Regions from separate parts of the Listeria grandensis genome, predicted to be linked through region 3. Evidence: riboswitches for the same ligand, from Rfam matches in the RefSeq annotation. Region 3 holds a riboswitch; each other region holds the start of a gene.
The links. A riboswitch is a leader RNA that binds a small molecule or an ion and turns the genes downstream of it on or off. The one in region 3 is predicted to bind S-adenosylmethionine.

Region 1 (3,113 bases), on a different contig from region 3:
CGGAACGCTTAAAGTTGATCCAGTTGAGAATGCTGAAAAACCATCTATTACTCAAGTTGTGAAAAAAGCTCCTATCAAAGTAGCTACTGTAGCAAAAACAACAAACCTTAAATCATTACCAAAAACTGGCGATGAAAGCACGTCTGGTTTAGTATTTGCCGGACTGCTTATTTCAGGAATTGCAGTAGCCGTTCTTAGAAAACGTAGCTAATATAAAAAAGACGAAAAATCTGTGTTAGATTTTTCGTCTTTTTTATTACTTTAGTTTTCCAACGAAGAAGAACGTTGCGATACAGTTGATACCTTGTACAATGAAGAATGTTCCTACAAGGATCACAATACCAATTGCTCCAACGATTGGGTTGAACAAGGCAATGAAACCTAGAACGATTCCTAAAATGCCGAGTGTTAGGAGCCAGCCCCAACCTTGTGCATTTTCATTTTTAGCGGCAAAGGCACCGATTGTACGCATAATTCCTGCAAATAGGACCCACATGCCGAAGACAAGTACTAATGTCACTGTTCCTTCGAATTGGTCCGCCAATAATAAAATACCTAATAATAGCGAAAGAATCCCTTCTGCGAGTATCCAACCTGAGACTTTTTGTCCGCTACGGTTGGAGAAATATTGGATGATTTGGAATACCCCAACGACTAGCATTAAGATTCCGATGAATAAGGTGAATGATAGTAAAGAAATACCTGGATGGAACACAAACCAGATTCCTAAACATATCATTGCTATACCTGCCAATAGGACAAGTATACGTGTGAATGTTTTCATGATATGTAACACTTCCTTTTTTATGATTAGAATTTTTAGGTTCCGTTGCTTATTTTACCCTATTTATCTCAGTTAAAACAATAATTGTATTGTTTATTATTTTATCTTTTCTATCTATAGACACATACCCGATCGAAAAACAGAATGTAAGCGTTGTTTTATCGTTTTTTGGACCATTTTTAGACGAAATTTAATCACAACTGCTTAAAAAGTTCATAATTTATAATAGGTGCATCATTCTTTCGAAAAATCTGTCTACTCCTCTTGACAGCTACTCCTTTTTAATTGTATGATAGAATAAATTTAATATGTTTCTTATCAAGAAAGGTGGAGGGACTGGCCCTGTGAAACCTTAGCAACCGGATATGTGAATCACGGTGCTAATTCCAGCTGTATGTATGCGAAGATAAGCTATTAACTAATGAATCGTTGTCTTTTCAGCCTTCTCTAGTAGTGCTTTTCGAAGCTTACTGAGAGGGTTTTTTCGTTCCTTTTATAAGGAATTTAGCAAGGAACGCTTGCGCTAGAGCAGCTTTAAAACTATAAGATAAAGAAAAGGTGATGACATGGGGACGCTTAGACAGATAGAACTTTTTAAAGAGACGCCATTAGTACTCGAAAATGGGGAAACGATTGGTCCGATTGAGGTTGGTTTTGAAACGTATGGAGAGCTTGCGGGGACTCGAGATAATTGTATTTTGTTAGAACATGCGCTGACTGGGACGGCACACGCTGCGAAACATTTTGAGGCGGATGTTGCTGGCTGGTGGGATGATTTTATTGGGCCTGGAAAAACGATGGATCCTGCTGATTACTTCATTGTTTGTACGAATGTGTTTGGTGGCTGTAGTGGGACAACAGGGCCTTCCTCCATCGATGCCAAAACGGGAGCCGAGTATCGGTTACATTTTCCAGGTTTTACGATTAAAGATATTATTAAGGTACAAAAAGCATTGCTAGATGCGCTTGGTGTCGTGCATGTCGTCTCGGTTATTGGTGGTTCGATGGGGGGCATGCAGGCGACGCAATGGGCGATTGATTATCCGGAAATAACGGGAAGTGTGATTAATTTAGCATCTCCTCTTGCGGCAAGTCCTGAGGCGATTGGCTATAATTTGATTATGCGAATGGCAATTTTGAATGATCCTGATTTCAATGATGGGAATTATGTCGGTCAACCGGAGGGCGGGCTTGCGACAGCGCGAATGGTCGGAATGATGACGTATCGTACGAGTGAGCTGTTCTCGAAGCGATTTGAGCGCTTTACAGTGGCAGATTCTTCGCCAGGAGCATTCTCAAAAGAGCATTTCCAGGTGGAGTCGTATTTGCAATATCAGGGGGATTCGTTTGTAGAACGGTTTGACGCGAATAGTTATCTGTACTTGACGAAAGCGATTGATCTGTTTGATGTGACGGTGAATGGCGCGGATGAAAAACCGCTTTTCACTGCGATTCAGATTCCGTATTTATTGGTTGGCGTGACGAGTGATCAGCTGTTTCGGATTCACGATTTGCGCCGAGATTATGAGCTTTTAAAAGAATGGGATGTTCCCGTGACTTATTATGAGGTCGATTCGGATTATGGGCATGATGCCTTTTTGGTCGAAGTTGAGAAATTTCATCCACTTATTAGTACTTTTTTGACGCAACATTCGCGTGTGATATAAAAAAATAAGTGTTGGCATCAAGGGCTAATCTGGGATTAGTTCTCGATACCAACGCTTATTTTGATACCATGTATATCCGACCTTTATGGATTACATGCTCTCTTTAGTCTCTTAGCAAACCAATTCTTTCTACCAAAAACTCATTTTCAGTCTGCACTTTGTAGGTTTCTTTTGTAATAATATCTGTCACGACAAGTCTGCTTACTTCTTGATGATTGACTTGAATTGTGTAGCCATCATGTATCGGGATATCTAATGATGCTGCTGTTTGAGTTTCATTACCAATGAAGTCCTTCGTGTATACGACTTTTCCTGAGGCATCTTTCACCTCAATGCTTGCATAGGTGCTAGAAAAATACACATGAGGCTTGACTGCTTTGATATTAAGATGTAGTGTATTTTTGTCTTTATCCAGAATAAGTGATGCAAATTGTTCGTTACCAAGGCCTCTGAAGGTAAACGCAAGATTGGAGCTATATATTTTCTCTTTGGTGAATCTGGATGGGACTGGGATGTCTTGAATGCTTTTCTTCACTAATCCATTCGTACTTACCTGATATACATTTTGTTTTGCTAGTGGGCTTTGCAGTATATTATCCGTTGCCAATTTCAGTCTACTAATGCCTTCTAAATGTTCGATAATCACGTAATAGCCTTCTTCC
Region 2 (3,113 bases), on a different contig from region 3:
CCAGCTGGCGATATACCACAATTGTTTGACCGATTTTACAAAGTGGATAAAAATCGGACGACATCGGGAACGGGGCTGGGTCTTGCGATTGCGAAGTCCATTGTCGAGCGCCACGGCGGTCAGGTCACGGCTACGAGTAGAAAAGGAAAAACAACCTTCACTGTGCAGTTGCCAATCAGCAATCTTTAAAGTTTCTTTCTGATTTCTTAACTCTTGGTTTACCATTGTTAGTTAAAATGAAACCAGGAGGGGAAATCATGAAAAAACAAACGATAATTTTATGTTTAGCTTGTTTAACGATTATTTCTATTTTATTTTTTATTTTTTGGGGTGAGGGTATTCGCGCTACGCCAAAGATTGAAGCAACTAGTGCCTTGGTTATTAATACGAAAAGCGAGGAGCCCATTTTCAAACAGGGAGAAAATGAAGTGGTTCCTATTGCCAGTTTAGCGAAATTAATGACTGCATATTTAGTGCTCGAGGCCGTCCATAAAAAGACGATTTCATGGAGTGAAGTACTACCACTGAAGCGTCTAGATGATCCTCGCGCTGTGAGCTTATACGCACAAACAGGGACAAAAAATTATACGGTGCAAGATTTGTTTGCAGCGATGCTAATTATGTCGGCTAATGACGCCGCTGAGGCACTGGCTGAGCGCATAGATGGTACCGATTTTATAAAGAATATGAATGCAAAGGCTAAGGCGATCGGGATGTCTAGTGAGACGAAGTATGGAAGTGCTAGTGGTTTGGACGAAGCTGGTGAGACATCGGTATCCACGGCCAAGGATCTGTTGATTTTATCGAAGAGGTTGATACAGGATTTTCCAGAAGTGCTCGGTATTACTTCACAAACAGAATACGTTTTACAAAAAGGGGGTACAATACATACGACGAACGAAGTTCTGGAAAAAGGCTCGGTAGATGGAATGGACGGTCTTAAAACTGGTTTTACCGATCAGGCAGGCTATTGCCTCATTGCCACAGCCATACAAAATGGTGAACGAGTTATTGCGATTACACTTGGAAGTAAAACAGACGGCGCGCGCGCAAAAGCAGTCGAAAAATTGATGGATTACGGTTTTTCAAAATAAATATTGACTGAATCTTGACAAATCCGACTAAAAACATGTAATATTAATAAACACAAGACGTAAGCGCGGTTTGCGTCGGAAAATTAATCTTATCAAGAGTGGTGGAGGGATATGCCCAAAGAAACCCAGCAACCTAAGTGGACGAAAAGCCCATTGCAAGGTGCTAAATCATACAGAGCGTAAAGCTTTGAGAGATGAGAGAAAAGCGTAAATTATGCATGTAATTACACCTTTCTTCGCTCAATTTGGCGGGGGGAGGTTTTTTGATTAAGAAAAATAAATAAGGGTGGAGTTTACTTTGATTAGGCTTAAAAGCGTTGCAAAAGAGTATAAAACACGCAAAAATAATGTCAGAGCTGTAGATGATGTCAATTTAGATATTGCAGAAGGCGAGATTTTTGGCGTGGTAGGGTATTCAGGTGCTGGAAAGAGTACGCTGATTCGGATGTTTAATGGTTTGGAGTTGCCAACAGAAGGTACCGTCGAAGTCGATGATTTATTTATTTCAGAAATTAGAGGAAGTAAATTGCGTAAGGCGCGCCAGCAGATTGGAATGATTTTTCAACATTTTAACTTACTTTGGTCGCGAACCGTCTTTGATAACATTGCTTTCCCGCTAGAAATAGCTGGAGTTAGAGGGGAGAAAAGACGCTTTCGAGTGAACGAATTAATCCGCCTTGTTGGTTTAGAGGGCAAGGAAGATGCGTATCCGTCGGAATTAAGTGGCGGTCAGAAGCAACGTGTCGGGATTGCTCGGGCGCTTGCCAATAATCCGAAATTACTGCTGTGTGATGAGGCAACATCCGCGCTCGATCCGCAAACAACGGATGAAGTGTTAGAACTGTTGTTGGATATTAACCGTCGTTTGAACTTGACGATCATCGTGATTACTCATGAAATGCACGTTATTCGCAAAATCTGCAATCGGGTAGCGGTGATGGAAGCTGGTCGCGTAGTCGAACTCGGGGATGTGATTGAAGTGTTCCAACATCCGAAAGAGTCCGTGACACAGCGATTTGTGCGCCAAGTAACGGAATCAGACGAGACGGAAGAACTGATTCACATGCTGCTTAAAAATTACTCGGAAGGTAAACTGGTGAAGCTACTTTTTGTTGGTGGACAAGCGACACAGCCGATTATTTCACAAGTAGCGCAAGACAATCAGGTGTTACTGAATATTTTACATGGAAACCTGACGCAAACGCAAAATGGGGCGTACGGGACTTTATACATTCAAATTCAAGGTGAAAAATCGCAAGTGGATGCCACAATCACACGGTTACGCGAGCTTGAGATAGAAACGGAAGTGATTGAAGGATGAACAATTCTGGAGGGTATTTTGCAAACGTAGATTGGGATATGATGAAAGCAGCTACAGAGGAAACGCTTTACATGACGATCGTTTCACTGTTCGCCGTTTTCTTCCTAGGTTTAGCTTTGGGGCTAGTCTTATTCCTAACCAACCGCAAAAAGGATGCTGGTTCACGGACGGCGTATTGGATTACAGCCATTTTAGTCAACGTTTTCCGATCGATTCCATTCATTATCTTAATCGTGTTACTACTTCCAATGACGAAAACATTAGTTGGCACGATTATTGGACCCAAAGCGGCACTACCAGCCTTGATAATTTCAGCAGCTCCATTTTATGCGAGAATGGTCGAAATCGCGTTTCGTGAAGTAGACAAGGGCGTGATTGAGGCAGCCAAAGCAATGGGTGCCAACCTGTTCACGATTATTGGCAAGGTTTTAATACCAGAAGCATTACCAGCAATTATTTCAGGGATTACCGTGACTGGGATATCACTTGTCGGCTTCACTGCCATGGCGGGTGTTATCGGTGCAGGCGGACTCGGAAACGCGGCTTATTTAGAAGGTTTCCAACGAGCTCAACCAGCAGTCACATTAGTAGCAACTATTATTATTTTAATCATAGTATTTGTTTTCCAATTCATTGGAGACATCTTAACCAAATGGGTCGACAAACGATAAGAAAAGGGGCGTTAACGGATGAAAAAA
Region 3 (3,113 bases):
ATGCTCGAATCAACAATAAATCGCGTCACCGGAATCAATGCCACAAGCAAAATAATGAATGGTACCGAGCGTAAAATATTAATGATCGGGTTTAAAATATTGAAAATCACTGTGTTTTGTAAAATATGTCCTTTGCGAGTAACCACGAGCAAGACACCGAGTGGAATACCAATAAGGCAAGCAAACAGGAGCGACCATGTAACCATGTATAATGTTTCAATAAATGCTGTGCTCAGCTGCTCAGATGTGACTTCCATCAACGCTCACCTCCTCTAGTTTGATATTTTGCGTTGCGGCATAGGCATATGCGCTTGCAATTTCTTCTGCTTCCCCGGTCACCTCTACAATCATGTACCCGAACGCAATCGCCTGAATTTCAGAAATGTTGCCACTTAACACACTGACATTCACATCGAATTGTTTCGCAATATTAGAAAGCAGTGGATTACCAGACGATTCCCCCACAAATGTAAATTTCCAAACCGTCGCATCATGATTCTGAATGAGTTTTAACGCACTTGCTGGAATATCGTCATTAATCACTGTTTTCACAAAATTTTTAGCAGTTTGGCTTTGCGGATTGGAGAAAATATCGAACACTTTGCCTTCTTCAATCACTCTACCGTCTTCCATTACGGCTACTCGATTACAGATTTCGCGAATAACAGACATTTCATGCGTAATAAGTAAAATCGTAATATTGTATTCTTTATTGATTTTTTGCAGTAGTTCGAGAATCGCGCCTGTCGTCTCAGGATCGAGCGCGCTTGTTGCTTCGTCACACAGGAGCACGTCAGGATTGGTTGCTAACGCCCGCGCAATACCGATGCGCTGTTTCTGTCCCCCTGAGAGCTGGTCTGGATAGTTTTTAGCCTTATCTGCTAGTCCCACAAAGGCGAGAAGCTCCATCACCCGTTGTTCGCGTTCTTTACGATTCGTATGTATTAAAGCCAGTGGAATCGCGATATTATCGAAGACGGTTTTCGAGTTTAGTAAGTTAAAATGTTGAAAAATCATACCGATCTTTTTTCGTTCCGCACGGAGTTCTTTGGCTTTTAATGTCGTCAAGTCTGTGCCTCCGACTGCAACGGAGCCTGTTGTCGGTCGTTCTAGCAAGTTCACTGTGCGAATCAACGTACTTTTACCAGCGCCGCTGAAACCAACCACGCCGAAAATATCCCCTTTTTCAATGGTCAAACTCACGCCGTCCAAGGCTGTTATTTCTTTTCCTCCGCTTTTGAATGTTTTTGTTACATTTTTGAATTCAATCATTTTCTCACTCCCTTAGTTACACAACTTTACCACAAAAAAATCTCCCCTTAAGTTAATAAGAGGAGATTCTAATCCAAACATCTATGTACCGAATAATTATACAGCCATATTAATGCAGTCTTTGTCGTCTCATCTTATCTACCAAGCACGTAAAATGCTTGTTGGAATTGGCACAGTATCAAAAAATTGATCTGTTGCCGAGGTTTCATAGGGCCAAATCCCTCCACCTCTCTGGATAAAATGCGTTCGTCGTTATTTATTTTTTATAACTATATCGTGTATTTCGGACACTGTCAACCATTTTTGAAAAAGTTATTTGTTTATTGTCCATTTTTTTTGCGTAGTTGCTCGAGTTTGGATGCGATTCTGGCTTTATTTTTGTTTGTTGTTTGCTCGTCTAATGTGATTGTGGTGCCATTGATGATGACTGAACTGCCTTCATGAATGTTTTTTGGTACTTTTGTTTGTGGGATTGTCCAGGTTTGCTGATTAGGCTCTAGTAGAAAAACAGCTTTTCCATCCTCGATATGATCTAAAATCGCTTTTTTCAAGTTGATTCACCTACTTCACGGTCGCAATGCCTTGTTCTTTTATTTGCCTAACAATGCCGTCGCCGATTCCGTTTATTTTTTTCAAGTCATCAATGGTGCGATATGGTCGCTCTGCAATAATTTTATCTGCTAAAACGGGCCCAACGCTTGGAAGGTACTGCAATTCTTCGGCAGTTGCGGTATTCACATTGATTTTAGCAGGGACAGGTACTGCATCTCCTGGTTCTTCCGCTGTTTGTTTGCCTGTTTCATTCCCCGGTTTCGGTGTTCCAGACTTCTCCGTTGCAACGTGAATTTGCTTGCCATCAGTCTCAATTGTGACTGTCCCTTCAACGTCTGTACCATATGTTGTAATATCACGATCCTTCAACCACTGAATGACTTCGCGATGTGGGTGCCCGTAGGAATTTCCTTTTTCAGCAGAATAAACTGCCACCTCAGGCTTCACTGCATCTAAAAAGTACGGTTGATTCGATGTAGAGGAGCCATGGTGTCCTAAATCTAGGATTTGTGCGTTCAAATCCAGACCGCTATCCACCATTTCACGTTCGCGCGGCTTCTCTGCGTCGCCTGTAAAAATAGCTGCCACATCTTTGTAAGTCAGACGGATCGCGATCGAGTCATTATTGGCGTTATCCGATAGTTTATCTGGACTCAATACTTGAATTCCAAACGGGCCAAATGTCGCTTTTTCACCGCGTCTTGGTTCTTTATATTTCGCATTGGATGCAAGCGCTGCGTCAATGACGCGCTCATAAATCGAACTATTGAATACAAGTCCATCCATCCAAATTTCTTTCGGTTTATATTGGTTGATAACTTTATCCGCGTTGCCAATATGATCCGAATGTGGGTGTGTTAAAAGCAGCAAATCAATTTTCTGGATATCTGCTTTTTCAAGGTAAGTCATAATCCGATTATCGTCATGGCGCCCTGTATCGATCAATATAGTTGTTCCATCGTCGGCTTGGATTAACGTGCTATCCCCTTGCCCCACATCGAAAAAAGTGAACTTCGCTCCTTTCAATGTATTTTCGGTCACGCTTGATTGTGTATTGTTCGAGCATCCGCTAATAAGTGCGATTAAAAAAATCGCGATGATGCCCCATCCTGTTAATCTCTTCAAAATCTCAACTCCCTAATTCTCTTCATTTAGAATAGCAGAATCATTGTCAGGAGTAAATAGCTGCACGCCAACTTGGGAGATTTCCACAAAATAAAAACGAGCCCCAAAAACAGGGACCCGCTCTCTATTATTTTACTTTCTCAAAGAATTTAAACGTCACTTCT

Region 1: linked by a shared signal. The riboswitch ahead of metX (homoserine O-acetyltransferase MetX) and the one ahead of HCJ54_RS05265 (methionine ABC transporter ATP-binding protein) in region 3 are both predicted to bind S-adenosylmethionine.
Region 2: linked by a shared signal. The riboswitch ahead of HCJ54_RS14185 (methionine ABC transporter ATP-binding protein) and the one ahead of HCJ54_RS05265 (methionine ABC transporter ATP-binding protein) in region 3 are both predicted to bind S-adenosylmethionine.

Annotation. Positions count from the first base shown of each region.
Region 1 is NZ_JAASUG010000001.1:523,376-526,488, forward strand. It holds gene HCJ54_RS02215 (LPXTG cell wall anchor domain-containing protein) at 1-211, shown strand, start outside; gene HCJ54_RS02220 (HdeD family acid-resistance protein) at 257-784, opposite strand; SAM riboswitch class I at 1,097-1,197, shown strand; gene metX (homoserine O-acetyltransferase MetX) at 1,351-2,451, shown strand; gene HCJ54_RS02230 (putative mucin/carbohydrate-binding domain-containing protein) at 2,555-3,113, opposite strand, start outside.
Region 2 is NZ_JAASUG010000013.1:58,508-61,620, forward strand. It holds gene HCJ54_RS14175 (sensor histidine kinase) at 1-189, shown strand, start outside; gene HCJ54_RS14180 (D-alanyl-D-alanine carboxypeptidase family protein) at 258-1,094, shown strand; SAM riboswitch class I at 1,181-1,295, shown strand; gene HCJ54_RS14185 (methionine ABC transporter ATP-binding protein) at 1,393-2,415, shown strand; gene HCJ54_RS14190 (methionine ABC transporter permease) at 2,412-3,086, shown strand; gene HCJ54_RS14195 (MetQ/NlpA family ABC transporter substrate-binding protein) at 3,105-3,113, shown strand, end outside.
Region 3 is NZ_JAASUG010000003.1:57,067-60,179, forward strand. It holds gene HCJ54_RS05260 (methionine ABC transporter permease) at 1-257, opposite strand, end outside; gene HCJ54_RS05265 (methionine ABC transporter ATP-binding protein) at 241-1,272, opposite strand; SAM riboswitch class I at 1,404-1,514, opposite strand; gene HCJ54_RS05270 (DUF3006 domain-containing protein) at 1,593-1,823, opposite strand; gene HCJ54_RS05275 (MBL fold metallo-hydrolase) at 1,834-2,949, opposite strand; gene HCJ54_RS05280 (HesB/YadR/YfhF family protein) at 3,077-3,113, opposite strand, start outside.